3 regions of the Paenibacillus sp. Negev47 genome follow, and region 2 is predicted to be linked to each of the others. Evidence: riboswitches for the same ligand, from Rfam matches in the RefSeq annotation. Region 2 holds a riboswitch; each other region holds the start of a gene.

Region 1 (10,014 bases), 2.0 Mb from region 2:
CAATGATGTAACACGCAAAAGGTACAACAACAACAGCTGACACAGGATACAACCACCATGGCAATGTTCCCAGGCTACTCATCATGGCATCTGCGGTGCCTATATCCGGCCGAAATATCCATACAGCAGCAAACGTAATTACACCTGCAAGAAGGGTCAGCCCGACCGCAGAGCTGCGCGCACGCTGGACTTCCTTCCGCTCACCCAATCCTTTGAATAAGACTGCAAGTCCGTCATCTCCACGTGCATTCGGCCAGGCTGAGATGGCATACACCATGAACCAGCGACTCCAGATCATGGGCAGGATCAACAGCGCACCATAGATCCAGTTACCATGTGCGATCAAATCTGCGATCAAGGCTGCTTTCATCATCAGCAGCAGGACGCAGGCGATCACGCCCATCGCCCCTACACGGCTGTCCTTCATGATTTCCAGCATCCGTTCACGGGTACGATAGCTGAGCAATCCATCCGCCGTATCCATCCAGCCATCCAGATGAAGGCCACCAGTGAGCCATACCCATAATGTTAAGGTTAATACGGCAGCGGGAAAGGCGGGAAGTACCGCACCCGTTAAGGCCCCTGCGAGCCAAACGCATAGTCCAATCGCTGCACCCACCAGTGGATAATACACGACACTTTCCCGCAGTAGTGGCGGGACGAAGTCAATCTGCGTTTTTACCGGAAATCGGGACAAAAATTGAAAAGCGGCCGCAGCCGCATGTTTACGTTGATGAGTGCGATCTGTCATAAACGATACTCCTTGCTTTTCAGCTCAATCGCAATGCCTACAGTCACCAGGAACACTTCACGGCATATGGCTGCAATCCGCTGATTTAATATGCCTGCCAGATCCCGATATTTTCTGCCGAGCGCATACTCTGGTACAATACCATCGCCCACTTCATTCGTGACAAGCACAAGCAGACCCGGGTACAATCTGATTGCTACTACCAGTGCATCCATGTGATCTTGCAAAACCTGCTCTTCGTGTTCATGTGCAAGCAAAACATTGGTCAACCAGAGCGTCAGACAATCGACCAGAATCGTCGGTGCAGAATTACCCATATGGTCTTCTCCCATGCGTGTAATGAGTGCCGGTAATGCGAGTGGTTCCTCCAACGTGTGCCATAGATAACCTGATGCCTCGCGCTGATTCTGGTGCAGACTTATACGCTCGCGCATCTCGTCATCATACGCCTGAGCCGTAGCCACATACCATGCCTCCGAGGAACGCTGCATACAGAGACGCTCGGCAAATGAACTTTTACCACTACGCGCCCCACCCGTCACCAACACACTCATAGCGAGACATCTCCTTGAACTGTCGAAGCACCTGCAGCATCAGAATCCGCTACATCACTCTTACGTGCACCCGCATCGGCATCCAAAGCCTTATTTGTCCCATCGGATACCCCTGCACTTGCAAAAGTTGCCATCTCGTTCAAAAGGAGACAGGCTGCATCAATCAGATGAAGACTGAGCACACCTCCGGTTCCTTCGCCCAGCCGCATATCCAGATCCAGCATCGGTTTCAGGTCAAGTTCGCGAAGCAGGGTTGCATGTCCACTTTCATGCGAGGTATGGGAAGCAATCATATAGGCTGTGCTCACGGGAGCAAGCTGTCTTGCAATCAAGGCGGCAGCAGTGGAGATGAATCCATCCACGACAACAGGACATCCGTTCGCAGCTGCAGCAAGAATCACACCCGTCAGTCCGGCAATCTCCAGGCCACCCACTTTGCAAAGTACGTCCAGTGCATCTTCCCTATTCGGGGAATTCACACTAAGCGCCTGGCTAACCACGGCGGCTTTACGCCGCAATCCCGCATCATCAATACCCGTTCCTCGCCCAACCGCGGAAGCTGGTGCGATTCCTGTTAATGCACACATCACCGCTGCACTTGCCGTTGTATTGCCAATCCCCATTTCCCCGGTTACGAACAATTGTGTTCCCTTTGCCACCTCTGCCGATACGACGTCGACCCCTGCAAGAATGGCTTGAATCGCTTCATCGCGAGTCATTGCGGCACCCTTGGCCATGTTGGCCGTACCTTTACGAACTTTGCGGGAAAGCAGGTCAGGATGTTCCAGATCGGCATTAACCCCGATATCCACACAGATTACATCGGCTCCGGCGTGACGGGCAAGTACATTGACTGCAGCCCCACCAGCCAGGAAATTAAGGACCATCTGCGGCGTCACCTCGGCAGGGAAAGCACTGATACCTTCCGCCACCACGCCGTGATCTGCGGCCATGACAATGACGGCTCTGCGATCCAAATGTGGACGAGCCTTGCCAGTGATTCCTGCAAGACGAATAACCAGCTGTTCCAGCTTACCCAGACTGCCGGGTGGTTTCGTCAATGCATCCACATGTGCGGAGGCTTCCGCCGCAACTTCTTCATTAGGAGCCACGATCCGACCCAGTAACTGTTCCAACACCTGTTCATTATTCATACAGCCAGCACTTCCTTCTTCAAAATATGGGTTGCCCCGCTTCATTCATTCCTTCTCCCGCCGCAGCAAGAGCTGAGGTATTCCATTGTCAGGATGAATCACCATCGCAGGTTTCACGCGAAAGATGTCCTGAATATTGTCTTCGGTCATCAAGGTATGTGGCGTTCCATTCCCCACCACTTTGCCTTCTCGCAGCGCCAGAATGTGATCGCAGAACTGCGCAGCCAGATTCAGATCATGCAGCACAGCCACAATCGTAATTTGGTTCTTTTGCCGCCATGTTGATAATAACTCCATAAATTGCAATTGATATTTGATATCCAGAAACGTAGTGGGTTCATCCAGCAATAATAACCTGGGCTCCTGAGCCATGACCTTGGCAAGTGCCACCCGTTGTCGCTGTCCTCCACTTAGTGCATCCAATGGCCTTTCAGCCATATCCGTCAATCCCAGCTCCTCCAGTACCCGGTCAACCACAGCCGCTCCATCTGCTGATTCTCGCCCAAGCCAATTCTGGTATGGATAACGCCCCATCTCCACAACATCCCTCACAGGATAGGAAATTGCAGGCAGACCATCCTGTTGTAACACGGCGATCATGCGTGACAGATCTTTCCGACTGTATGAGGTAATATCACGGCCATCAATACGTATACTGCCTGCGCTTGACTGTTCCGTCCCTGCAAGGAGCTGGAGCAGGGTGGACTTGCCACTGCCGTTTGGACCGACGACACCCCACCAGTCCCCCTCCGTAACTTCCCAGTCCACCCCGTCCAGAGCTTGATGACTGCCATACATTTTACCTGCCCCGGCAACCGCGATTAGAGCTTCGCCCAAACCAGCACTCATGGCATCATCCCCTTCCGCAGTTTCTTATTCCGGTGTAGCAGATAAGCGAAGAATGGTGCACCTACAAAGGCCGTCACCACACCGAGCGGAATTTCGGTCGGCGCCAGTAAAGATCGGGCGATCGTATCTGCCCAGACCATGAAGATGGCCCCACCAATAGCGGATAGAGGCACCAGCAATCGATAGTCAGGCCCAACAAGTAGCCGAAGGATATGCGGGATTACCAGTCCTACGAAGCCAATAACGCCGGATACAGAGACCGCTCCTGCGGTAAGCAGTGTTCCCACAGCAAGCACGGACAGCTTCAGCCGATCGACGCCAACCCCGATATGTGCAGCTTGACGTTCTCCGAGCGCCAGGACATTCAAGGAACGTGCCCGACTCCAGAGAAAGATCAGGCCCAGCAGAAAATACGGGAAAAGGATGGCCGTATACGACCACCCACGCAGAGCCAGACTTCCCATCGTCCAGTATATAATTTCATTAATGGTCTGTTTCGACATCGTCGACAGGAAGGAAACCACCGCTCCCAAGAAACTTTGCATCACTACACCAGCCAGAATCAGGCTATGCGTTGGTATTTTGCGTCCTTCACGAGCCAAGGACATGACGAACCATAATGTTAGTACACCCGTCAAAAACGCCACCAGTGGCAACGTCCAGATTCCGATCAGTGCATACTGCAATCCGAAGAAAATCAGGAAGGCTGCACCCACCGAAGCGCCGGATGATACGCCCAGGGTGAACGGGTCTGCCAGCGGGTTCCGAAGAACCCCCTGAAATCCCGCACCGGCAATCGCCAGCGATGCGCCCACGAGCACGGCAAGCAGTACACGTGGGAATCTGACTTTCCATATAATCTGTTCGGCTGCTGCACTCCAGTCGGGCGTGATCCAGTCTCCCACCCATGGCAAGTGATGAAGCAGGATACCCGCAATGTCACGAATAGGCAAGGAAACCGAACCGATGCCCGTGCAGATGAGCACGGTTAACACAAGCAGTGCGATCCCTGCCGATGCGTACACGGCCAGTTTTTTACTCATTGGAACAGGTCAGGATAGATCGCTTTGGCTACTTCTTTCAGACCTTCGGTTACTCGTGGTCCCGGACGACTGAGCAGGTTCGCATCGAGACCAATGACTGCATCGTTCTTCACAGCCGTAATTTGATCCCAGCCACTGCGAGCTTTAATGATCTGATCCAGTGTTTTGGAGTTTTCATCAATGACATCATTTGCATACAGAATCACATCCGGGTTGGAGGCAATCACATTTTCTTCATTGATCTGGTACCAGCCTTCTTTGTCCGCAGCAATATTGGTTCCTCCAGCTACGGTGATCAGTTCGTCCATGAACTCACCTTTACCTACCGACCAACCTGGAGAGAACTCAACATATACATTTTTCTTCTCTTCCGGCTTAACTGCACTCACCGCTTCAGTTACATCAGTCACATCCTGTTTCATCTGGGTGATGAGCTCCTGAGCTTTTTCTTGATGATCCATGATTTTACCGAATGTTTCGATATTGTTCATTACATCATCGATCGATTTTGGATCGGTTTTGAAAATGGTAATACCCAGCTCGCGCAGCTTCTTCACTGCATCTTCGCTCATGGAGATGCCTGTGAATACGATATCGGCTTCAGCCGCAATGATGGACTCTTCATTTGGCTTGGTTATGCCACCCATTTTCGCTTTGGTTGTTGCGGCTTCCGGATAATCATCATAGTCGGATACCCCTACAATCTGCTCGTCCAATCCAAGTGCGAATAGCGTTTCGGTTTCAGCTGGAGACACGGATACAATTTTGGCTGGTGCCTTGTCAAATGTGAACGATTCACCCGTTGCATCGGTAACGGTAAGTGGATATTGTGTTTTGAGATCCGTTTGCGCCTGGCCTTGGGACTGCTCCTGTGCCGGCTGCTGTGAAGTACCTGTGCCCTCGTTTGTTGTTGCATTACCACATCCGGCCAAAGCCAGTGCCAGTGCGGCTGCACTCAGCAGTGACGCTACGCTTTTCCAATTCTTGAAATTCATTCTGTTATTCTCCCCTTCTCTATTTGTGCTATTTTCTTGCATCATGCTTGAACTCTTACTACCCTTGCCTTGGTGTTCCTCTATAAGGTTTGAACTGCAACATTTACACGCTAACGGAGATTGCAGAACCGATCTGAAGAAACGAAGTGTTCGCCTTTATCACCGGATTTTCCGTTTCAAAAAGGGAATCAAAAAATCTGGGGATAACAGCGATCGGAAAATGGTACTGCAATCGGAGTGACCTCGTGTAAAATTGGTCTCGGTTCATCTTACATGAACAATAAAAAATCCCTAATCCTTACGCTAGGATTAGGGATGACGTCTCGCATATGGCGATCTGTACATGTCCAACGTATGGTTGTGCATGCACATAGAACTGCCCGAAACGCTGTCCTTTCCTCGAAGGAACACCGGTTTGAACGTCCAGGGCAGGTAACCTGACTTACAGGAATTGTTCCTGATTTACAGTGGCGGGACCGTGCCGGACTTGCACCGGCTTCCCTATTTCACCCGTATGCCATCCATGACTATATTGAGCCATGAACCATTACTGCACGCACGCGGGACCCTTGGTCGCTGATATGGATTAACCATTCAAGTGAGCAATCTGCATTCATGTGCAGGCATTATTGCCTGTCACACGAAACTACAGTGCTGTCACACTTCTGTTGTGATTATAGGTTATATTGCACATCCTTACAACCCGATTCCCGGAAAAGCCACCCTCGTGCCAACCCACTGATCTCCATGTTGTTCCAGCCGTACCTGTATCGCTTGCCCCGGAATCACCTGCGTATCCCAGAATCCCAGATCGGCAATGAGACGAGATAATGCATACCGGATTACACCGCCGTGCGTAACAACAATAATCGTTGGCACGTCAGCCTCACGAGATTGCATCGACGAACAATCCGCCCATAAGCATTCTTGCAGAAATGAATCGATCCGCACAGTAAATGCCTGCCATGACTCCCCTTCTGGCGGGGTGACGTCCTGTGGAGCATCGATCCAATCCCGGTACTGTGGGTTGTCCTTGAGTTGATCGTACGTCAATCCTTCCCATTGACCAAAATCAACCTCTCGCAGGCGCGGGTCCAGCTTGACCTGCTCCAATGGATAAGGCCAGATCTGTCCCAGCGTTTGCTGACAACGGAGCAGATCACTGCAATATACCGTATCCCACGAGACGTTGCTTAATTGCTCGCGTAGCGAAGCCAGTTCTCTTTCTGCATCCGGCAGCAAAGCGATATCGGTATGCCCCAGATATTTTTTTTCCACATTCCACGCCGTTGTGCCATGACGTATAAACAGAATATTTCGCTGCTGTGATCCATTCTGCTCTACAGTTACTTCCATAACAGCGTACCTCCAGCAAGCCATATTCCCAGCGTCACCAATGTACACAGAACGACAAAAGAACCCGCCGACCAGAACATAAGACGTGTCGTTCGTACAATATCCTCTGCTGCCATAGGACGTGTCGCCTCACCCATATAGGCACGAAAAGAAGCTACGCCATGGTACACGTTGTGTCCCCCGAGTCTGATCCCCAGTGCTCCGGCCACCGCCGATTCGGGAAAACCACTATTCGGACTTGGATGCAATCTGGCATCCCGGTTCACCATACGTGCTGCGCCTTTGGCATCCAGTTTCATGACCCACGCGCCCACGATCAGCAGGATGGCGGTAAGCCTTGCGGGAATCCAGTTTGCCCAATCATCCAGACGGGCGGAAGCCCAGCCGAGATGCAGATACTTCTCATTTTTATAACCAACCATGGAATCCAATGTATTCACGGCACGATAAGCCATCGCAAGTGGTGCGCCACCAATTAACGCATAGAACAAAGGGGACACGATGGCGTCCACAATATTCTCGGCTACCGTCTCCACCGTTCCTCGCACAACCTCCGGTTCCTTCAGGTGAGCTGTGTCACGTCCAACAATCATGCCAAGTGAACGTCTTGCAGCAGGCCAATCCTTCTGAATCAGATGGTGATATACCTCCATGCCTGCATCCTTCAAGCCTTTGGAGGCAATTGTGGTCGCAATAAGCACGATTTCAGCCACTGCCGCTACAACGGGATGAATGAGACCCAGCACATATACGAATGCCCAAGTGATTACAAACGCCCCACCCGCAATCAGCAGCGGAAATAATAGACCGGCGCTCTTCAGCCCGGAATCCGTGCTCACACGGGAGCGAATGTTACGCTCTAGCGCAGAGATCGCTTTCCCCATGCCGATCACCGGATGAGGAATCCAGCGTGGATCACCGATGCAACGATCAAGTATGTATGCCCCTATAATAATCCAGGCACCCACCATTCCCGTCCAGAACGGCCAGGAGACCAGTTCTTCAATCTGAAATGTCATTACACCCTGTTCCTTTCTTTCCACTGCTGCCCAGCTTGCAGGCTTTCCGTGATCGTGTCATAGACCAACCTGCCAATGGCCGCACCAACAACCGTCGCCGTTCCTGCGTAAGCAATTAGCGGCTTTTGCTCGTCCAACTGACTCACCGCAAGTACAATAGCATCCGTTGTCGTTCCAGTGGCCAGCAGCCCGTTCTCCGAGTCCGCAACACCGAAATCAGCCAGTGCCGCTGCTTTGGCTTCTACCGCAGTCTGGATCGCATTCACCATCGCTCCCGATGTCATGCGTCCATTCAACCATAACATGACATTAATCGTGCCCGGGATGTAGGGCTTCATGAATTGAGATTGGGTGGTTGATTTTAAAGGTGTTACAGCAACAGTCTCGTTTCCCTCCGTATCAAATACGGTTCTTACGGAACCTGCCCGTGCAGCATTGGACACCCCGGCTGTTGTACAACACAGAACTCCGAATTCCTCACTGGCGTATTCCTGAATAGAGGTATGCTCCAGTCTAACCGCTGTCAACAGTCCCGCACATTGATCAAGCTTCTCCTGCCATTCATTCAGAGAACGTTCGATATCACGGGGAGGATCATCACAGCGATAATGCCGATCCACATAGATGTTAAATATCCGATCCAGTTCGAGCATCCCGCCGCCATACACCGCACTGGAAAGTGCACTTGCAACAGAAGGACTCGCAGCTCTGATATGTTGATCGTGTGCAGTAATCTTCAACCCGGGCCATGAAGAGGAACGATATTCGTTCTCGTCTGCCTCTGCATTCTTGTAGTAATTATAAAATGCCAGTGTCATCGCACGTTCCCCCTGCTCCGATCATGTGTCGCTTGTGGTGTGGGTGCTCCATTACACTTCCTAACACTTCGAGTAAGCGCTCGTTGGCTTCTGCATCCTTTACTGCCAAGCGAACATGTCGCTCACCAAGTCCTGGATACATGGCACAGCTACGGATCAAAATCCCACGCTTACCCAAAGCCGCCTGCATGGATGCTGCTGTCCAGGGCTTAGGCAGCTGTATCAGAATAAAATTGGCTTCTCCCGGCGTTACCACACAACCATATGATTCCAAGCCTTTCGTTAAACACACCCGTTCCCGTGCGATCTGCGCCAGCGTGTCCTGTTCGAATCGTTCTCCGCTGCGCAGACAGGCTTCACCTGCAATCAACGCCAATCCATTCACACTCCAGGTCACTTGTTTCTCCGTCATGGCACGAATCCATTCTGGACGTCCCAAGGCATACCCCAGACGCAGACCCGGAATGGCATAAAACTTCGTCATCGATCGGATGATGATCACCTGTGGATATTCGTCCAATCTGGGTGCAAGGGATTGTCGCCTTGATTCAGGTATGAAATCCATAAACGCCTCATCGATGACCAGAACAGTACCTGTTTTCTCTGCTTTGCGGGCAAGACGATGCAGTACCTCCACCGGATACTGTACGCCATTCGGATTGTTCGGCTGACCGAGAAACAGCAGGTCTACCTGTTCCATCAGTCGTTCAATGTCCTCAGGTTCAGCACGCCACTCCAGCTCCTCACGTCCCTCCACATGCTGGACTTCCGCACCGAATTGTCGCGCTAAAGAACGATATTCCGAAAATCCGGGTTCCACTGTGCCGACCTTCTGCGGAGTAAGTCCGAGCAAGATCAGCGCCATGCTTTCGGCAGCGCCATTGCCCACCGAAATATGGTCCTGTGGCACACCCAAACGTTCACTGAGTAATGATTTGAACCCACGATGACCCGGATCAGGATAACGAAGCACCGACTGCAATCCTTGCTCCAAAGCCTCCAAGACTTCCCTTGGCGGGCCCAATGGATTGATATTTGCGCTAAAGTCGAGAAAATCTGCAGCATTGCCTCCAAACCGGGATGCGGCCGTCTCCACGTCACCGCCATGTCCGAAAACTTCGATATAACCGGTCATTCTTCCGTCACCCTTTCTACATGTCCTTTTTATTATGGATGGCGTGGGAGGTACGGGTCAATCCCGTTTTAGGTGTGTTCCTTCCAATCCCGGCAAACTTGTCCTAATTCCTTTGTGTCCCATCCACAATTCGTTTACAATAGAGAAGGAATTTCAGTCTGTACAGCATCACTACATAAGGGATCTTAATCCCTCACATATATTAATGGAGGAATGACCATGCTGTTTGTTGATAACCAGGGCATTACAGATCCGTCTGTAAACCTCGCGATTGAGGAGTATATTCTGAAGCATCTGCCGATGGAGGATGACAGCTACCTGCTGTTCTATATCAATCGCC
Region 2 (10,014 bases):
GAAGGCGAGTAATTACCTCATCCAGCTTCGGATTGCTATATCCGCCCACATTCCATTCCGCGCCCGTCATGAAGTAGAAATCCAGAATATACTGCGGGTCACCCGTGATGCCTGTATTAATACTTGTTAAAGCGAGATCGTAATTCCCGCTCTTCTGATGATCGGTCAGATCCTCATAAGAGGTCATCTCCAGTTGAACGCCAATCTCTTTAAGCTGGGACTGCATCGCAGCAGCCACAATTGAATCGGACTCGTAAGCGGAGTTGAGAATCAGCTGTAGCGACAGCTTCTTCCCATCTTTTTCACGAATACCATCGCCATCTGCATCCTTGAAACCAGCCCCATCCAGCAACTGTTTGGCTTTCTCCGGTTCGTAATCATATCCTTTGATCTTGTCATAGCCAAAAGGCAGTGCTGACGTGAATGGTCCTTTGGCAGCCTGACCGCCCACTAGCGTATTCGCGTACATCTCCCGGTCAATACCACATGAGATCGCACGGCGAACCTCCGGATCACTCAGCAGCGGATTGGTTGTGTTGAACCATACGAATTGGGTACGCAGGCTGGGAATTTCGTCAATGGTGTATTGACTCTCGTCCTGGAATAATGCCAGACTGCTGCGTCCCACGTTACTTGCTACATCAATCTCTCCGGACTGCAGGGCAAGGGCGCGCGTGCTGTCATCCTTGATATATTTCAACGTCAATGTGTCGACATCTGCCGCACCGCCCCAATACCCGTCATACTTTTTCACCTGAATCTCCTGATCTGGCGTATAACCCGTCACCATAAATGGCCCGGTAGCAATAGGCTCGCTCTTGAATTTGGATGTATCTGCACTGGTATCCACAATGATGAACAGTGGCTCGGCAATATTACCAAGCAGGGACGCATAAGGTTCTGTCGTCTTGATCGTCAGATCTTGTCCTTCTGCAGTCATCGAGGCCACTGGCACAGTCGCTTGTCCTCTTTCGTTTAGCTCAATGGAGCGCTCAATCGATTTTTTTACTGCGTCTGCGGTTACCTTATTTCCGTTATGGAAAGTTACACCCTCCCGAATATGAAAATGCCAAGTTGTGTCATCAACACGTTCCCACGTATCTGCAATTTTAGGAACCAGCTTCATATTCTCGTCAAACTGAATGAGTGTCTCACCAATCGCCGCACGCGTAAGCGTCCAACCGTTCCATTCCTCTGCCGGGTCCAGATTGCTTCCAAGCCAGAACAGGGCCACATTCAGATGAGTTGGTGCGCTTGTCGTACCATTGTCCGTAACCGCTGACTTCTCCGTTGCATCAGACGAGGTCGATAGATTATTGGTGGTGCCACAAGCTGCAAGCAAGAACACAACGAACATGGATATGATGGTGAGCAGGATTGATTTTGGAAAATTCCTCTTCATTCTGGTTCCTCCAGTTAAGCTGTATTTTTCTTGGGATCAAGCACATCTCGCAGGCCGTCTCCCAGTAAATTAAAAATAATAACAGTGCTAAATATCGCCAGGCCCGGATTTATCAACAGCCAGGGTGCAGTCTGCAGATATCTTCTGCCTTCATTCAACATGGCCCCCCACTCGGGGTTCGGTGGCTGTGCGCCAAGCCCGAGAAACGATAACCCCGAGATGGACAGCATCATACCGCCCACATCCATCATCGCCATGATGATGAGTGGAGACATCATGTTGGGCAGAATCGTCCTGCCAATGATCTGTATCTTACGTGCTCCGCTGAAAGCAGCGGCAGCGACATATTCCTTTTGCTGAAGGGAAATGACCAGGCTTCTGGCCATCCGTGCATACTTCGCCCACCAGACAACCGACAATGCCAGCACCGTATTGAATAATCCCGGCCCAAGCATCCCCACCACGGCGATCGCAAAAATCAGGCCTGGAAATGCCATCAATGTATCAGACAACCGCATGAGAATCGTATCCGTCACACCCCGGGCGAAACCGGCGATGACCCCAATCGCTACGCCTAACACGAATACAATGCCAATCATCATAAAGGTAAGCAGCAGCGAGGTTCGCGCCCCGTACAAAAGACGTGATAATACACAGCGGCCAAGCTGGTCGGTTCCTAGCGGATATTCTGCACTGGATGGCTGCAACACTTTGGCAAAATTCGTTGCAAGTGGGTCATGTGGTGCGAACAGCGGCGCAACCATGGCGAGAATAACCCAGAAGACGGTTAGAGATAACAGGAATGTGAACCAGCGATTCTGCAGTAATACAAGTCTGAAGGCTCTCATCTATACATCCACATCCAGTCGGATTCGAGGATCACGAAGATGTGTCCATACATCAACCAGCAGATTCAGCGTGACATAGATGATCGCCATCCAGATGACATACCCCTGAATCAGCGGATAATCCCGTGTGAAAATGGCATCTACTGCCATCTGACCAACGCCAGGCCATACAAATAAACTTTCCACAATCGCTGCACCACCTAACAAAGCACCTGTTGTCATACCCATAAGGGTAACGATCGGCAGCAGGGCATTGGGGAGAATATGACGCAAAATAATGATCGACTCTTTCACACCTCTGGATCTTGCTCCGATCACATAGTTCTGGTTTGTCTCCTCAAGCAGGACCGTACGAATCTGTCTGCTGTACTGGGCAACAAGTGGAATCGCGAGTGTACATGCGGGTAAAATCAGACTGTTCCATCCGGAATTGCCCATCACCGGCAGCAGCTTCAGCTGTACGCCGAAGACCAACATGAGCAACATACCCAACCAGAAGCTGGGCATCGATAATCCGGCAAAAGAGAATAAACGAATAACAAAATCCAGCCATTTATTACGATAGACAGCCGACAACATCCCCAATGGAAAGGAAACCAGAATAACCAGAATCATAGCGCTTCCTGTTAGCCAAAGCGTTGCCGGGAGCCGTGCCATCAGCACGTCCAGTACTGGACGTTTGTATTTATATGACGTACCAAAATCTCCGGTCACTACCTGTCCCAGCCATGTCCCGTATCGATAGAGAAAAGGCTCGTCCAATCCAAGCTCTGACCTCACCTGTCTGACCAGTTCATCGGATGGCGTTACCCCTGTAGACATGAGCATAAGTCTGGCTGGATCCCCAGGAGACAGATAGGTTAGCAGGAATGTCAGAAACGTGATGCCGAACAATACGACAACCAGTTGTAATAAACGCTTAACGATATATCTGCTCAAGTGCTCAAACGTCCTTCCCCAAAACTTTATGTATGTGCCATGATGTTCTCCGTCCACAGCTCCGCTGAAAACGTATAAATTCTATCAAAAAAGGCGTCCCTCTCCGTGTTACTGGATGAGGACGCCTTAAATAAACAGATTTTCAGAAAAAATCATGCTCTCTAAACACCTTCCTATCTCCCGTAGGGTACTACTGTGTTTGTTAAACCTGGCAGGTCTCCTGGCTCCAGAATCATGGTCAATGCAGCTCCTTCCCGGTCTAAACCAGTGGATTATCGCTACCTGACTCCTCTGTTACAGTGGCGGGACCGCGCCGGTATTACACCGGACTTCCCTATTAAGCTTTCACCCTGATGGGCGAAGCACCAAGTTCCACATATTCAATTGCACTTCTGTATCAGTATAGCGGGACGACGATTAATGATCAAAACTTTATTTTCAAATTTAAAACACTGGATACGTCTAACCACGAATTCTCGAACCCTTCGGAGACACACCCGTCACACGCTTAAACATCTTTGAAAATAATAATGGGTCCGTATAACCCACCGAATGAGCTACTTCACTAACGGAAAGTCCGGGGTTCTGAAGAAGATCAGCAGCACGATTCATACGGTACTCCAGAAAAAATGACTGTAGCGACTTGCCGTATCGTTCCTTGAACAATCCCGACAGATATGTGCGGTCCAGCCCCACGGCGTGGGCAATATCCAGAATGGAGGTCCGCTGGCTGTACCTGTTCTCCATAAACTGAACTGCCTGCCTGATGTACTCTTCTTTGTTCGAAAGAAGCTGTCCCTCCTCTTCCTCTACCGATGACGATGAGATCAACTCCGCTATCAGGCGGTACAACAGACTCTGGTTCATCACATCCCCTCCCAAATACGCGGAGGCCTGAACCATCTCTGAGTACAGGTGCTCCATTGTATTCGTATCACGGGCATCATACACTGGGTGCTCTGGACTTAATCGGGCACGTTGCATGAATGCCTTGGCTTGCACACCTTTAAATCCAAACCACGAATACGTCCAGGGATCCTTCGGATCTGCCTCATAATGAATAAGCATGTCCGGGAGTATGACGAAGCCCTGTCCCTGAGTCAACTTGTATTCTTGGTCCCCCATGTACACGGTCCCCCGTCCTTCATGGATGTAGTGCACAATGTAAGAATCACGTACACCCGGTCCCCAATAATGCGCAGGGTCACATGCCTCCCACCCGAAAAACAACAAAATCAGCTCCATCTGTGTCCAGCCTGCGGGAACTACATTCATCTCAATGCGACTCATTTTTCGCCCTCCATCCTACTTCGTTCCGCTTACCTCTTCATTCAATCTATTTATATTATAACAGCTAAAATACTTCTATATTAGTTGAAAGCGGGAACAAAAATGGGATTATAACATGTTTGAAAGGGGTTGAGCCATAGTTATATGCGCCGAATCGGCCTATAGTTGGGGTACAACATTTTTCAGGGAGGCTAACTTAAATGAATAAAATTACGTTCCTCGGTGCAGGCAGCACCGTCTTTGTTAAAAATGTATTGGGTGATGTCATGATGACCGAAGCACTGCAAGATTTTGAGCTGGCATTGTTCGATATTGATGCTGAACGTTTGAGCGATTCAGAGCGTTTGCTGACCAGTCTGGCCCGTTCGATTGGAAGTCGTTGTGTCATTAACGTATATCATGACCGCAAAGAAGCGCTGCGCGGAGCCAAATATGTCATCAACGCCATTCAGGTGGGTGGGTATGATCCATGCACCATTACGGACTTCGAGATTCCGAAGAAATACGGACTGCGTCAAACGATTGCAGACACACTCGGTATCGGCGGAATTTTCCGTAACTTGCGGACGATTCCGGTCATGCTGGATTTTGCCCGGGATATGCAGGAAGTATGTCCGGATGCATGGTTCCTGAACTATACCAACCCGATGGCCGTGCTTACCAATGTCATGAACGTACATGGTGGGATCAAAACCGTAGGATTGTGTCATAGTGTGCAGGTATGTGTACCGCATCTGTTTGATGCACTGGGGATCGATCAGACGGGTGTCGTAGCCAAAATTGCAGGCATCAACCACATGGCATGGCTGCTCGAAGTTACAAAAGACGGGCAGGATCTGTACCCCGAGATCAAACGTCTGGCGAAGGAAAAACAGAAGGAACAGCATGATGACATGGTTCGTTTTGAGCTGATGCAGCGTTTTGGCTATTATGTAACGGAGTCCTCCGAGCACAATGCTGAGTACCACCCTTACTTCATCAAACGGAATTACCCGGAGCTAATCGAACGCTTCAACATTCCACTGGATGAGTATCCACGCCGCTGTGTGAACCAGATTGAAGGCTGGAAAGAGATGCGTACCAAGCTGTTTGCCAGCGAAAATATTGAACATACCCGCAGCCGGGAATACGCATCGCATATTATGGAAGCCATGGAGACGAACCAACCTTACAAAATTGGCGGCAACGTCATGAACAACGGACTGATTACGAACCTGCCGCGCGAGGCATGTGTCGAGGTACCATGTTTGGTCGATGGATCAGGAATCAGCCCTACGTACATTGGTGACCTGCCTCCACAACTCGCGGCATTGAACCGGACAAACATCAACACTCAACTGCTGACGATTGAAGCAGCAATCACTGGCAAGAAGGAACATATCTATCACGCCGCCATGCTTGATCCGCACACAGCTGCAGAACTGTCTATTGATGACATCGTAGCCATGTGTGATGAGTTGATTGAGGCTCACGGCGACTGGTTGCCAAAATACACGTCATAATATAAAAGCACCGTTTCCTTTGCTGCTAAAGGGGACGGTGTTTTGTTCCATTTCATAGCGCTCATCTGCTGAATCGTGCATCGCATCACTTATAAGAAACGCCCTGTGTCAATTAAACCTTATTCGGCTGGGAGCAAAAAGCGATAACCAATGCCCGGCTCCGTCTGAATATATCGGGGATTCGTCGGATCTTCCTTTAATTTTTTACGCAGATGTCCTACATATACCCGGAGGTAATGGCTGTCAGACTCATGATGATGCCCTCCCCATACTTGCTGCAAAAGCTGACGCTGGGTGATGATCTTTCCCGCATTGGAAGCGAGCACCTTCAGCATCTCATATTCCGTTGGAGTTAATTTGACCAAAGTTCCCTCCAGTTCGACCTGCCTTTGGGCCAGATCAATCGTAAGTGATCCGAAGCGCAATATGGGCTCATCCGTCGTTTTGGCTACATGACGCAGCGCAACCCGAATACGGGCAACCAACTCCCCCATCCCGAAGGGTTTGGTCACATAATCATCTGCACCACCATCCAGCGCGGCAATTTTATCTCCCTCCTGATCCTTCGCTGTCAGCACGATAATCGGCACCTGCGACCATTCGCGAATCCGGCGAAGCACCTCCATACCGGACATGCCCGGCAAACCGAGATCAAGGATGATCAGATCCGGATGTACAATGCTGGCCTGAATGACACCCTCTTCGCCATCCCCGCACTCGTGGAGTTCGAATTGGTGTGCCTGAAGGGTGACCTTGAGCAATTTGCGAATCTGCGGCTCATCATCGATTACCAGTATGCGAGCCCCTAGTGGTGCGTTCATTTTATTCTTCAACCTCTCCTTGTTCTGAATAGGGAAACCGCGGTCCGTGAGCCTCCATGGGGATATCTATGCGCATTCTCGTTCCCCCGCCCGGATTCGGCTCTGCTACAATGGTACCTCCGTGGACTTCCACAATGCCTTTGCAGATGGCCAGACCAAGCCCCGTCCCTGTGACATGCTGAGTCGACTCCGAGCGATAGAACTTATCAAATATACGTGTTCTTTCTGCTTCCGGTATACCGATGCCTTGATCAGCGACCATGATCGTCAATTGACTCGGACTCTCATCACTCGCCACAGTGATGACAATCAGGCTTTCATGGGGAGAATATTTGATGGCGTTGCTGACGATATTGACCAGCACCTGCTCCAGCAATACTTCATCTCCGTAAATGAAGACCGGAGCACCAGGAAGTTCAACTTGAATGTTGCGATGCGGACTGAATTCCCGAACCTGTGTCAGTACAACGCTGATTATATCCTCCACGTCACACCATTTCCGGTTCAGTTGCAACATGCCGCTCTCCAGCCGAACCATACCCAGCAGATTTGTGACGACACGATTCATACGCATGGCCCCATCCCGAATGTTGCCTGTTAATTCTCTCCGATCCTCGGGTGTAAAAAGAGTATCATTCTCCAACAATCCCGTAGCCGAGCCGATAATGGCGGTTAGGGGAGTACGCAATTCATGAGAGACAGAGTCCAGCAGCGCTGTGCGTATGCGCTCCGATTCGGCAGTGATCTGCGCCAATCGGGCCTCTTCCGCCAGCTTCACTCGGGCAATGGCACCTGCCGCCAGACCTCCGCATGCTTCCAGCAGACGAAGCTGTTCTTGCTGCTCATGAACCTCGCCAGCGTCCATGCTCACGGCGAGCACGCCATGAAGCTGCTCCTCTGTGCGTAGCGGCACGTAAAGTCCGGGAGATTCCCGCAAAGTGGGTGATCCCTTACCGGCGATCTGTCCGTGATAATATACCCATTTGGCAATGGCAATCTCCGACTCCCCATCGCCCCAGCCACCCCCTTCTCCTTCTAATGTGGATGGGGAAGAGCTCGTAACCAGCAGATCCCCCTGCCCATCGGGGAGATACACAGCCGCCGGCTTACCCAAGGTAAGCGATACTTGGGTTGCAATATTAACCAGCAGCGTGTTCAGATCAGTAATGGCTGTCATCTGACGACTCAATGCGTATAGGGAGTTCGTCGTGGCCTCGCGTGCTTTTACCATCTCCAGCTGTTGTCGTAGTCGACCTGCAAGACTCGCAGTTAAAATGGCCACCGCAAGATACACGACAAAGGAGATGAGATATCTCAAATCCTCAACCGTAAAGCTCAGATATGGGGGTACAAAAAAGAAGTCAAACATAATGACGCTAAAACTCGCGGCATATACAGCTGGCCCCATTCCCCAATACACGGCACTCACCAGTACGGGAAACAGGTATATCAGCGCTACATTAACCAGATCACCACTCATATCGATGACATGAAGCAGCAAGGTTAGCAGTGTCACCCCGAGGGTCACCCATACATATGCCGGAACCCGTTTTCCATGAGATGCCCGCGTTTCTTTTTTTACTTGTTCAGAAAACATCCATTCACATCCCGCTCAGTTCATAATCGTAATCTGCAACGATCAATACATCCAGATGCCGCGACAAGCGTACAAGTCGGTTGACCACCGAGCCTGAGCCGCGGTAGCCATTCAGCCACCATACCCGTCTTGCCTGCCCGACCACCAACTGGGTTGCTCGCGCCTCCGATGCCTTTCTTGCCAAAAGTCCGGGTACATCCCGCAACTTTGGACTGTAGTGGATGTGAAATTGACCGCCAAGCCGAATGGTCAGCTGCTCCAACGCTTCCAGATGGCACTTCACTTCGTCACTCATGGACTCACCGATGTGGATATGATGTACATGCCAGATGGCTTTTAGACGATAAGCCATACGGAATCCACGTCGGATCAGCCGCTCGGCATGACGATCACTGCTTACACATACGAAGACTGCTTCCTGTCTTCGCCAAGGTCCTCGAAGTGCAATTTTGGCCTGCTGTGCTTCAAGCCGTTCATCCACATCGTCTGCCAATTCACGCAGGGCAAGTTCACGCAAGGCAATCAGATTGCCGATTTTAAAGAAATTCGCAAGAGCTTGCTCGACCTTGGCAGTTGCATAGATTTTACCCTCCCTCATGCGCTGCCGCAAGGCCTGAGGCGCCACATCAATCAACTGCACCTCATCCGCCATCTGAATGATCCGATCGGGTACGGTCTCGCGGACACGAACACCTGTAATATGTTCAACGGCATCATTCAGACTTTCGAGATGCTGTACGTTCATTGTGGTAATCACCGAGATGCCTGCATTCAGCAGGAGCAGAACATCTTCATAACGCTTTTGCCGAACACTCCCGGGTACATTCGTATGCGCCAGTTCATCCACAAGCACCACTTCTGGACAAAGATGCAGAATGGCCTCCGTGTCCATCTCTTCCAGACGAGTTCCCTGATAAACTCTTTGCGCACGAGGGATCACAGACAGGTGGCGAATCTGCTCCACAGTTTCCGCCCGCCCATGGGTCTCCAGCAAGCCGATCTGCACATCAATGCCCTTGCGGAGCAAATCATTGCCTTCCCGCAGCATCATGTAGGTTTTGCCCACACCTGGTGCGGCTCCGATATATATTTTGAATGTGCCGCGCTGAATCTGACCAATCTGTTCCTTCATTTCCTGCTCGCTTAGTCTGCGGTATGTCAGTGACTCCACATCGTTAACTTTAGCCGGAACCACACGTTCACCCTCCCGGGCCGTTCGATCAGCAACCAGAAACAGGTCGACACCACGTAATCTGCGTAGGAGCGAGTTAACAACGGACCCTTGCCACAGTTCCTGCCAGCGTGTACGCCGGGAGTGCCCCATCACAATGCGGGTAATCTGGTGCTCCATTGCGTAACGCGCCAGCGTAAACGGGATGTTGCGACGGTGTATTACAGGCAACTCCTCCATATGGCCACCAAACTTCTCTACCAGCTTGATCATATTACGCCGAAATACGGTTGCCTCCTTGGTTAATGGCTGCTTCATATTCCGAAAAACAACGGCACACAAATCACCATTCAGCCGTTTGGCAATCTGTTGCCCACGCCGGATATAGATGGAGCCGTTCCAATGATATTGCGTGGACACCAGAATCCGCTCCATGATGCCTGT
Region 3 (10,014 bases), 730 kb from region 2:
GGCGTTGCCCCTATGCTGGATTTGATGACACGTTACCCGCTCAATCGTTTCTCAGCTTTGCCGGTTGTGACAAGAGGAGAAGCATATAAGGTCTTGGATACTGATGCACCCATAGAAAAATTTCCATCTGAGATGGTGCGGGAATTGTGTTTTTTAAATATGCGAAATCCCCGCTCACTCAAGACGTTTATAGATTCCATTCTTAGCGAAGGCGTAGATCCTTTTCTGCCCATAGCTTCGGTTGTTGACACTGTGCCGAAGAACTGGAAGGACCCCAAAACGAACATCAAGATGGATGGATTGGCCATTTTCAAGAAAGACAAGATGGTAGGCATGATCGACAAAACACCGGCAGATGCACTGATTCTGGCCATGGGTGAGGCCAATGCGCCAGAGGTTATAGTCGAGGCTCCACGGGGAGAAGGAGATATATTCATTAAACTGAACGAGAACAATTCTTCGCTGCATCCCAGTGTCAAGAATGACAAGGTTAAGGTGAACATTCAACTGTACGCCAAGGGAGTTATCGTGGATAACGAATCGAATTACGGTGACCGGCGAGAGGAAGAGATATTGAAGTTAAATGATGCCATCCACAAGAAAATAAAGTCAGACATTGAGGAAGGCGTCCGATTGGTTCAGCAGAAGTATCATGCCGATATTCTTGGAATCGGTCGATCTATCCATCAGCACCTGCCTGCGGAATGGGACAAGATGAAGGATCGATGGGATGTCATTTATCCTGAAGTTGAGGTAACCGTTATTCCCCATGTCATTATTGAAAATGTAGGAGTGATCAATAAACCGATCGGTGTCATAGAGGAGGAGGTCGTACATGATTAAACCGCTTTTATTTACCTATCTGGGCATGGCAATTGTGTTCATCTTGATGGATTTCAGACATATGAAACAGGCAGCAGCCATTAATCGCTGGATATCCTATGGTCTGATTGCATTGGGAACGGGCATTTGGTTCTATGTCAGTCACTTGAGTAAAACGCAATATGTCACGGTATGGATAAGCCATGTTATTCAGCGATTTTTACCTTTACCATAGATTGCAGATAAGGGAGTATGCAGATTGCAGAATGAATGACGGAAAGGAGGTATTGTATGAATCAGAGTGTGACTCATCGGCAGATCGTGCTGCTCGTGCTGCTACTCAGTATTACAGGTACGCTGATTCAGCCTCACGCGCAGGCCATTTCCAACGCGAAGCAGCATGCCTATCTCTCATATGTGCCCGTTGTTCTTGTGATGATGGCGTCTCTATGGTTGATAAGTCGGGTCCAGCGGCGATTTCCCGATCAGGATCTGTTCGAATCCCTTATTCAGCGATTCCCGTTTTTGGGGAGAGTAATGGGATTGCTGTACATTCTATTTTTTTTCTTCGTTTTTGCAAGAGATATCCGACTATCGGGTGACTATGTAAGTATAACGCTACTGGAGAACACACCCATTTCCATTATTGTATTATCTCTGGTGGTCATGGGGGTCTTTATCGTTCGAGGTGGACTGGGTTCTTTAATCGGAATGGCGGAGTTGTATGTTACCCTGTTTCTGCTGATCTCGGTGATTATACCTTTCATGCTTATTCAGCAGGTAAATATGGATAATCTCATGCCTTATTTTCATGTTGATGTTGCAGGAGTAAGCAAGGGGAGTTGGTACATATTTTCTTTTTATGGAGAGATGATTGCATTGCCGTTTGTAGTCAAGGGAAGCGATTTTCGTTTCAAGTCAATTCTATGGGGAATTATCCTCTCGGCACTGCTCATGATGCTGATTATTGTGGAAACTATCACTTCTATTGGCGTTCCTATTGCTTCGAGATTGGTATATCCTTCGTATGAGCTGGCACGACAACTACAAATTAGTGACTTTCTGGACCGGTTTGACCTGGCACTGGCAGCAGTAACCATGCCGACCATGATCACGAAGATTGCATTTGATCTATACTTTGTCTGCTGGGGACTGAAGCGGATGATCCCGAAAGTGTCGGGAAAGATGATGACGGGCCCGGTCGCCTTGGTCGGATTCGTATGTGCTTTCTGGTTCTTCCGAAACGCGATTCAGCTCAATCGTTTTACCCGGGAATGGACATGGATCGCCATTGTGTTTGAGGTGCTGTTTCCGATCGTGCTGTTTCTGTTTCTTCGTCCTCGCAAAAAGGATACCGATGAATCTTCCGAACAGAAATCTGGAGAGCAATCCAAGCGAGAAAAGCAGGAAAAGGAGCAGAAATCGGCTGATTCAGGAAAGGATGGGGAGAAGAGACGGAAGGATTCCCATGGTGGGGAGCTCCAGCCTTCCTGATGCAAACCATCAAAAATCGTTATAGATAAATGGACAGAAACACGTTGAACACCGTTTCCCTTCACTGCAGTACCCTGTATACTGTAGTCAGACTGATGAACATTCGGCTGAACTAACGGGGGGAACATGAATGGCTCAACATTTGGCAGGTGTACGTGTAGCATTGACAGGACCACGAAAGTCGAAAGAGATGTCCTTACTGGTTGAAAAAATGGGTGGAATTCCGCTTGTGCGACCGGCACAGGGAACGGTATTTCTGGATGATCGGAATATCAGGGATGGTCTGGTATCCTGGATCTCGGACCCGCCAGACTGGGCGGTATTGACCACTGGCATGGGTCTGGACGCGTTGTTTGAAATGGCTGAGGATATGGAAGTCGCGGGAAAACTACTGGATGCGCTGTCGGAATCCTCAATTGCGGCCAGAGGATACAAGACGGTGAATGCACTGAGAAAGCGCAAGTTAACGCCGTTAGTACGGGATGACGATGGCAGCACGGACGGGCTCATTCGTGAATTCGCCCCACATGATCTCGCAGGGAAAAAGGTGATGTTGCAGCTTCATGGGGAGACAGCTCCCAAACTCGTTGCATGGTTAGAGGAACAAGGAGCAATCGTGCGCCAAGTGCTTCCTTACCGCCATGTACCACCGGAAGAGGCTGAACTGGAACAGCTTTTGAATGAGATTGTACAGTACGAGATAGATGCTGTTGCTTTCACAAGTGGACCACAGGTTAGATTTCTGACGCAATATGCGGCATCGCAGAATAAGCTCGAACCGATGCTGGAAGCTTTCAGACAAGGTGTAATCCCTGCGTCTGTGGGTAAAGTGACGGCAAATTCGATGCGAGAAGAAGGTATTGAGGCGCTGGTGATTCCGGAGGAAGAGAAAATGGGCGCACTCATCGTTGAACTAGGGCGTTACTTCGCAGCCGGACATGCGGACAAGATCCGCAAGTAGCAGCAAAAAACAGTCGAGCAATGAGTCTAAACGAATTCAATCCTTAGGCAATTTGATGATTCTAACCGAGTTGTATATGCATATGTTATTCCGGGTTCTGATCTTATTTTTGGATCAGGACTTTTTTCTGTTTTGTCTGAAAATAGAAGAAGAGACAAGTATCATAAGCATGGACATTATTTCCTGACCGGTGTTATTATGAAGACAATATTGAATGAAAACAAGCAAGGTGCTCTTGCGTAAAGCAAGAGGTAACAGGGAATCGGGTGAAAGTCCCGAGCGGTCCCGCCACTGTAATGGTGAAGCCCTTTTTGATCCAAGTCACTCGCATAGCCGGGGAAGACAGAAAAGGAAGCTGATGATCCAGAGCCAGGAGACCTACCTTGCATGTGTCACCGAACCCTTCGCGGAAAGGAATGGTGTACGAAGAATCAGGAATTGGGCGAACAAGCGGTTCGCCCGGCTGGCCCCCTTGGGCCACATAGTCACAGGATTACCCTCTGGGAGTCTGGGACTGTGTTCTTGAGTGTACGTACATGCGTATCCCATCCGTTATAAGGATGGGATTTTTTTGTTTTTACATGAAAGTGATATCTCTACGATCTCCAGTTTTGTGTTGGAAAAATAGTGGCAGAGGAATAGATCAGTTAGCTCACGCAGCTGGTTTATAAGACCTGGGTTCGATGAACAGAGTTAACAGAGCTAGGAATTGAACACGCTTAACAGTTGGGGAGAAGGTCGGCATAGCCGTCCTTCTTCACTGTTTAATCCGTACGACTAGTGTGATGAAGGAGGAGAAGAAATGCAAGGTCAAGGCAAGCTGCTAATTATCGGGTTCGGTCCGGGGGCGATGGAACACATCACGAAGCGGGCACTCGAAGCACTTCAGGAGAGTGAGGTCATTATCGGATATAACACTTACGTGGATCTCATCCGACCTCTGTTGAATGGGCAAGCGATTGTACGTACGGGGATGACAGAGGAAGTAAGCCGTGCGCAAGAAGCGGTCCGACAGGCGGAGATGGGCAAGATTGTCGCGGTAATCTCCAGTGGTGACGCGGGCGTATATGGTATGGCAGGTCTGGTATACGAGGTTCTGATGGAGCAAGGCTGGAAGCCGGATACGGGTGTTGCGGTTGAAGTCATTCCGGGCGTATCGGCCATTCAGTCATGTGCTTCTCTACTGGGAGCCCCCGTCATGCATGATGCATGTACGATCAGCCTCAGTGATCACCTTACGCCGTGGGAGACCATTATTCGCAGGGTCGAAGCCGCAGCGTCAGCTGATTTTGTCATTGCCCTCTACAATCCACGCAGTGGGCGGCGTACACGCCAGATCGTGGAGACACAGGAAATGATCCTGCGTTATCGTGACCCACAGACACCGGTAGGTCTGGTGAAGAGTGCATATCGTGAGCGTCAGGACGTTGTCATGACCACACTGGAGGATATGCTGAATCATGATATCGGCATGCTGACGACCGTGATTATCGGCAACTCCTCGACCATGATGTACGAAGGACTCATGGTCACCCCGCGCGGGTATCAGCGGAAATATACGCTGAATACCGCGGAACAGTCGCTCAGACCCCATGAGCGACTGCGCACGGAAGCCGAGCCATGGTCGCTCGGCGCAAGGGAAGCCCGCGCTGCCGCCTCCGGCGAGGCAGCGGGCGAGAGCGCGGCCAGCGATGCATTGGCCGCGCAGCCACAGGCGGAGCCAGCCCTGCGCGGCGCAAGCGCCGGAGCGGGCATGGCCCCGCAAGGGCAGCCGCCCGCTGGCGCCGGGGCTGCTGCCGCTATGCCTGCGGCAAGCCCAGCCGGCAGCGCTGGCACCGCCGTGCTTGCCGGCGAGCGACCTGCTTTCGCGGCGGCAGAGGCCGCTCCGCGCAGGGTCGCAGAAGCGCCACGCGCCGGCGCAGCTGCGCTCGCCGCCGAGGCGCTGACGCGGCTCGCGGCAGGCGGAGCGCTCGCGAGCGAATCGGCGAGCCGCTGGCTGGAAGCAGCAGCGCCAAGCCACACGGCAAGTGCGCCACAGGCTGCGACCGCAACGGCGGTACGCACCGCGCCCGAGCCTGGGCGCAAGGCGCCGCTGTTCGAAGTTGGCGTGTCGCCCGGCGTGGGCAACAAGAAATTCACTGCCGCCCAGATGGCGCTGCTGGCGCAGTGTGCAAGTGAAGACGGCGAACTGGAGTATACGCCGGAGCACCAGATCATTTTGAGAGTGCCGACCTTTGAACCGGACTCGCTGGTAGAAGAGCTGCGTGCAGCGAATTTTATCGTTGTCCCGATTGGAGATGTCATCAAGGTGAAGGCCTGTGACTTCTGCAACATGGAGAAGGATGATGCCGTCCCGATGGCTAACCATCTGCAGGCGGTGATCGGCGGACTGGGTGCACCCAAAGAAACGAGTGTGGCACTGAATGGCTGCGGCATGGCATGTTATGGGGCAGTGCTGGAGGATATCGGCATCGTGTATCGCAAAGGTGCATATGACCTGTTCCTCGGCGGCAAGAAGTTCGGTCGCAATGCTCACCCTGCCCAGCCCGTAGCGGAGGGAATTCCGGGTGACCAGATTGGTGGGATTGTGGAACGCATTGTGGCGGATTACAAGGAAAAAGGCCATCCGAACGAGCGTTTCCACAAATTCTTTAAGCGGGTCGGCGTGATTCAGGGCTTCCGCCATGTGGATGCACCGGTCACTGTGGAAGTAAACCCGATATGTGGTGACTAAGACTCGATTAAGTCCCTGACTGAATCGGTCCCTGCGTGGAGGTTTACGTTGTCAGAAATTATTTAATATTTTGCAATCTTTGCTGGATTTTAGCTGACATAGATGGATTGATGTATCGAATGGAATGCCAGAAGAATGAATATGAAAAGCCTGATCTGTAGGTCAGGCGGGGGAGGAATAACAAAAGATGGATGCAATATTGTTGGTGGGACACGGGAGTCGTGATCCCGAGGGGAACCGGGAACTGAAGGAGTTCGCAAATGAGGTGGCAGCGAAGGCACCGGAGATTACGTTAGTGGAGACCTGTTTTCTGGAGTTAACGAGACCGAGTATTGCCGAAGGCGTTACTGCTTGTGTGGATCGGGGGGCAACACGTGTCGTGTTGGTGCCGATCATTCTGTTTGCTGCCGGCCATGCCAAGATTGATATTCCTAATGCCATTGACCGTGCCAAGGCACGTTATCCGCAGGTGGAATTCGTATATGGTCGTCCTATCGGTGTTCATGAGAAAGTCGTTCAAATCATGCAGACCCGTCTGCAAGAAGCCCAGCCTGTACTTGTGGCATCCCAAGGCGGAACAGCAGTAGCAGCTCCACCTGTTCCGGTGACGGATGAGGAGACCGCAGTATTGGTGCTTGGACGGGGGAGCAGTGACCCGGATGCCAACAGTGACTTTTTCAAAATGACCCGGATGTTATGGGAGAAACTACCCTACAAGTGGACGGAAAGTAGCTTTATCGGCGTGACTCAGCCCTCATTCCCGGATGGATTAGAGCGCTGTCTGCTGCTGGGTGCGAAGAAAATCATTATCATGCCTTATTTCCTGTTCACAGGTGTACTGATCAAGCGCATTGATGAAATGACTGCGGAATTTGCAGCGGCACATCCAGACATTCAGGTCGAGGTTGGTGGATATTTCGGATTTCACCCGAAGCTGGTTGAACTCGTACTGGAGCGGGCCCATGAGGGGCTATACGGACGTGTAACAGCCAACTGTGACAACTGCCAATTCAGACTGGAAGCAGCCAAACACCATCACCACCATCATGATCACGACCATGGGCATGACCATGATCATCACCACGATCACGACCACGATCACCATCAGGAACACAACCATGCGCACAGTCACGATCATTCAGACCATGATCACTCCCATCATCATGATAAGCATGACCATCTGCACGTACATACACACGATGAACACACGCATAAGCATGACCACGATCATGATCACACTCATGCTGCCGTCGATCGTGAAGCATCACTCGATTATCATCATGATCACGATGGAGAGCTGCATCATACGCATCACGAGCACGAAGGAACCGTACAGGAAGATGCTTCTCCCGATCAGGCTGAGGTTGCGGCAACTTTAGAGCAGGTGAATCGTCCATGATCTTCATGTTGTGTGGTACGAGTGATGCAAGGGAACTGGCTTTACAGATTCAGCAGCAAGGTGCAGACGTGCTGACTTCTGTTGTAACCGACAGTGCGGCGAATAGCCTGACCGAAGCTGGATTACCCGTTCGCACAGGCCGTTTGACAGTAGAGGCAATGGTCGAACTGGTACGTGAAAAAGGTAGCCGTGCCATCGTGGATGCAAGTCATCCGTTTGCCGAAGAAGCACATGCCAATGCAATGGAAGCAGCGAAACAGGCAGGTATTCCATACATTCGTTATGAACGGACAGGCCTGGCGTACGATGATCATGCGTTACTTCATGTGGTATCTTCCTACGATGAAGCAGCACTCAAGGCCAAAGAGCTGAAGGGCTCCGTCATGCTCACCACAGGTAGCAAAACGTTGCAGATCTTCACTAAGCACCTGCTCGGTGATCCGGACATTCGTCTCGTTGCCCGCATGCTTCCACGTCTCGACAATATGGAGAAATGCGGTGAGCTTGGCGTGGAACAGCGCAATATTATTGCGATGCAGGGACCTTTTTCCCGTGAAATGAATGAAGCCTTGTACAAGCACTATGCGACGACTGTAATGGTTACCAAGGAGAGCGGCAAGACCGGAGCGGTGGATGAGAAAATCCAATCTGCACTGGAGCTGGGCATTCATGTTGTGCTGATTTCACGCCCCGAGGCTGAATTTGGGACGGTGTTTGATCATTTTGAAGGTGTACTGGATGAGTTGAAGCGCGTATTGGTGCAGTAGAACACCCCGATAGTCTTAATTTGAATAACGAATATTTGAATGACACCACTACTTGAAGGAGTGAAATGCATATGGATTTCAAAACGGAATTTAAACCGTTGACCGTACAACCACAGGAGATTGAGGGCAAAAGCTTTGAGATGATCACGGAGGAACTGGGTGAGCATCCTTTCACGGATGAGCAATATCCCGTGGTACAGCGTGTTATTCACGCCTCGGCTGATTTCGAACTGGGCCGTAGCATGGTGTTCCATCCGGATGCCATTCAAGCAGGTATTGCAGCACTCCGCGCCGGCCAATCTGTCATTGCGGATGTTCAGATGATTCAAGCTGGCGTAAGCAAGGATCGCATTCGCGGTTTCGGCGGAGATGTGCACGTACATATTTCGGATCCAGATGTGATGGAGGAGGCAAAGCGCCTTAACACTACTCGGGCAATTATCTCGACGCGTAAAGCAAATCAATTGTACGAAGGCGGGATTTACGCCATTGGTAACGCACCAACAGCACTGCTGGAATTGATCCGTTTAGTCAAAGAAGGCGAAGCCAAACCGGGCTTGATCATCGGTATGCCAGTTGGATTCGTATCCGCAGCCGAGTCCAAAGACGAGCTGCGCAAACTCGACATCCCGTTTATCACCAACATCGGCCGTAAAGGCGGAAGCACCATCGTCGTAGCGGCTCTGAACGCCATCTCCCTGATGGCAGTAAAGGCTTAATCATTATGTAACCGCCCATAAGGTATTGGCCAGCGTTAACGAACCGTATAGATCTTATATTGTGGATTATCATCCATTTCATATTTTAACGAACCTAAGTAACGCTATCCCGGTGAAAAACGCCAAAAAGCGTTGGAAACATCGTCTTTTTAATAAAATAACGTCACTACGATTCGTTACAATTTTCGTATGTGGAATATGGCCCTAATAGCGTCTTCTCGGTTCGTAAAAAGGTAGATGTCATCGAAAAGGCATACATCCATGTTCGCATGACTGAAACGAATTTCATGGGTAAGCTTGGTTCACCGTTATAAGGTGGTTAATCCCCAAGTATCGCTCATCTGCAAAAATGAATAGCAGACGCACAAGCACAAAACTGCGTAACTACATTCCATGCCAAGTTTTAGTGGCGTGGAATGATCAGTTACCCAAAACAAACCTCAGGGCATAGTTTAGCCCAAGAGGTGGCACTGCGCACTGTGCCAGGTGGATGCAGAAGCAGGAAGCAGCGAAGGGGACGGAATCGATTCTGAAGAAGCGAAGCGGTCGCCTTTGTCTCCGGATTTCTCCCTTTAGAATAGGGAATCAAAGAAATCTGGAGACAACAGCGATCATAAGAACGATCCGTACCCGTAGCGGCCACCCAAGCGCCCAAAGCCACCACCCACGCACGCAGCGTAATGCAACCTAACTAACAAAGGACGGGAGGTTCAAAACCCATGATAGGCGGCAATACCCCAGACCCCGACAAACCAATGCGTTCCGGCTTCACCACAGGAGCGTGCGCGACAGCCGTTGCCAAGGGAGCAACGCAACTCCTGTTAACAGGTGTTACGCCGGCACAGGCCGTGGTTTCATTGCCCGCGGGCTTTGACCACTCGTTCGAACTGATCGAGCAGGAACTGACCGATGGCGTAGCGACCTGTGCCACCATCAAGGACGCGGGGGATGACCCGGACGCCACACATCGGGCGAAGATCATCGCGCATGTGTCGTGGCGAGACGAGCCCGGCATGGAGCTGGATGGGGGAATCGGCGTAGGCCGAGTCACGAAGCCCGGACTGCCCGTGCCTGTAGGCGAAGCGGCAATCAACCCCGTTCCGCGCCGCATGATTACC

The links. Region 2 has a riboswitch for cobalamin ahead of nikB (nickel ABC transporter permease). Riboswitches for the same ligand answer to the same signal wherever they lie in the genome.
Region 1: linked by a shared signal. The riboswitch ahead of AC4G47_RS22965 (ABC transporter substrate-binding protein) and the one ahead of nikB (nickel ABC transporter permease) in region 2 are both predicted to bind cobalamin.
Region 3: linked by a shared signal. The riboswitch ahead of cobJ (precorrin-3B C(17)-methyltransferase) and the one ahead of nikB (nickel ABC transporter permease) in region 2 are both predicted to bind cobalamin.

The regions. Positions count from the first base shown of each region.
Region 1 is NZ_CM177754.1:5,079,031-5,089,044, forward strand. It holds gene cobS (adenosylcobinamide-GDP ribazoletransferase) at 1-751, opposite strand, end outside; gene cobU (bifunctional adenosylcobinamide kinase/adenosylcobinamide-phosphate guanylyltransferase) at 748-1,305, opposite strand; gene cobT (nicotinate-nucleotide--dimethylbenzimidazole phosphoribosyltransferase) at 1,302-2,459, opposite strand; gene AC4G47_RS22955 (ABC transporter ATP-binding protein) at 2,505-3,308, opposite strand; gene AC4G47_RS22960 (FecCD family ABC transporter permease) at 3,305-4,351, opposite strand; gene AC4G47_RS22965 (ABC transporter substrate-binding protein) at 4,348-5,346, opposite strand; cobalamin riboswitch at 5,757-5,903, opposite strand; gene AC4G47_RS22970 (histidine phosphatase family protein) at 6,043-6,702, opposite strand; gene cbiB (adenosylcobinamide-phosphate synthase CbiB) at 6,693-7,673, opposite strand; gene AC4G47_RS22980 (adenosylcobinamide amidohydrolase) at 7,721-8,539, opposite strand; gene cobD (threonine-phosphate decarboxylase CobD) at 8,520-9,674, opposite strand; gene lplA (lipoate--protein ligase) at 9,894-10,014, shown strand, end outside.
Region 2 is NZ_CM177754.1:255,223-265,236, reverse strand. It holds gene AC4G47_RS01205 (ABC transporter substrate-binding protein) at 1-1,402, opposite strand, end outside; gene nikC (nickel transporter permease) at 1,417-2,250, opposite strand; gene nikB (nickel ABC transporter permease) at 2,251-3,189, opposite strand; cobalamin riboswitch at 3,383-3,574, opposite strand; gene AC4G47_RS01190 (AraC family transcriptional regulator) at 3,652-4,479, opposite strand; gene AC4G47_RS01185 (alpha-glucosidase/alpha-galactosidase) at 4,680-5,981, shown strand; gene AC4G47_RS01180 (response regulator) at 6,101-6,802, opposite strand; gene AC4G47_RS01175 (ATP-binding protein) at 6,804-8,399, opposite strand; gene AC4G47_RS01170 (histidine kinase) at 8,404-10,014, opposite strand, start outside.
Region 3 is NZ_CM177754.1:6,311,416-6,321,429, reverse strand. It holds gene AC4G47_RS28335 (Ger(x)C family spore germination protein) at 1-843, shown strand, start outside; gene AC4G47_RS28330 (hypothetical protein) at 836-1,057, shown strand; gene AC4G47_RS28325 (GerAB/ArcD/ProY family transporter) at 1,114-2,316, shown strand; gene AC4G47_RS28320 (uroporphyrinogen-III synthase) at 2,447-3,277, shown strand; cobalamin riboswitch at 3,488-3,677, shown strand; gene cobJ (precorrin-3B C(17)-methyltransferase) at 4,080-6,011, shown strand; gene AC4G47_RS28310 (sirohydrochlorin chelatase) at 6,199-7,410, shown strand; gene cobK (precorrin-6A reductase) at 7,407-8,177, shown strand; gene AC4G47_RS28300 (precorrin-8X methylmutase) at 8,249-8,896, shown strand; gene AC4G47_RS28295 (cobalt-precorrin-5B (C(1))-methyltransferase) at 9,616-10,014, shown strand, end outside.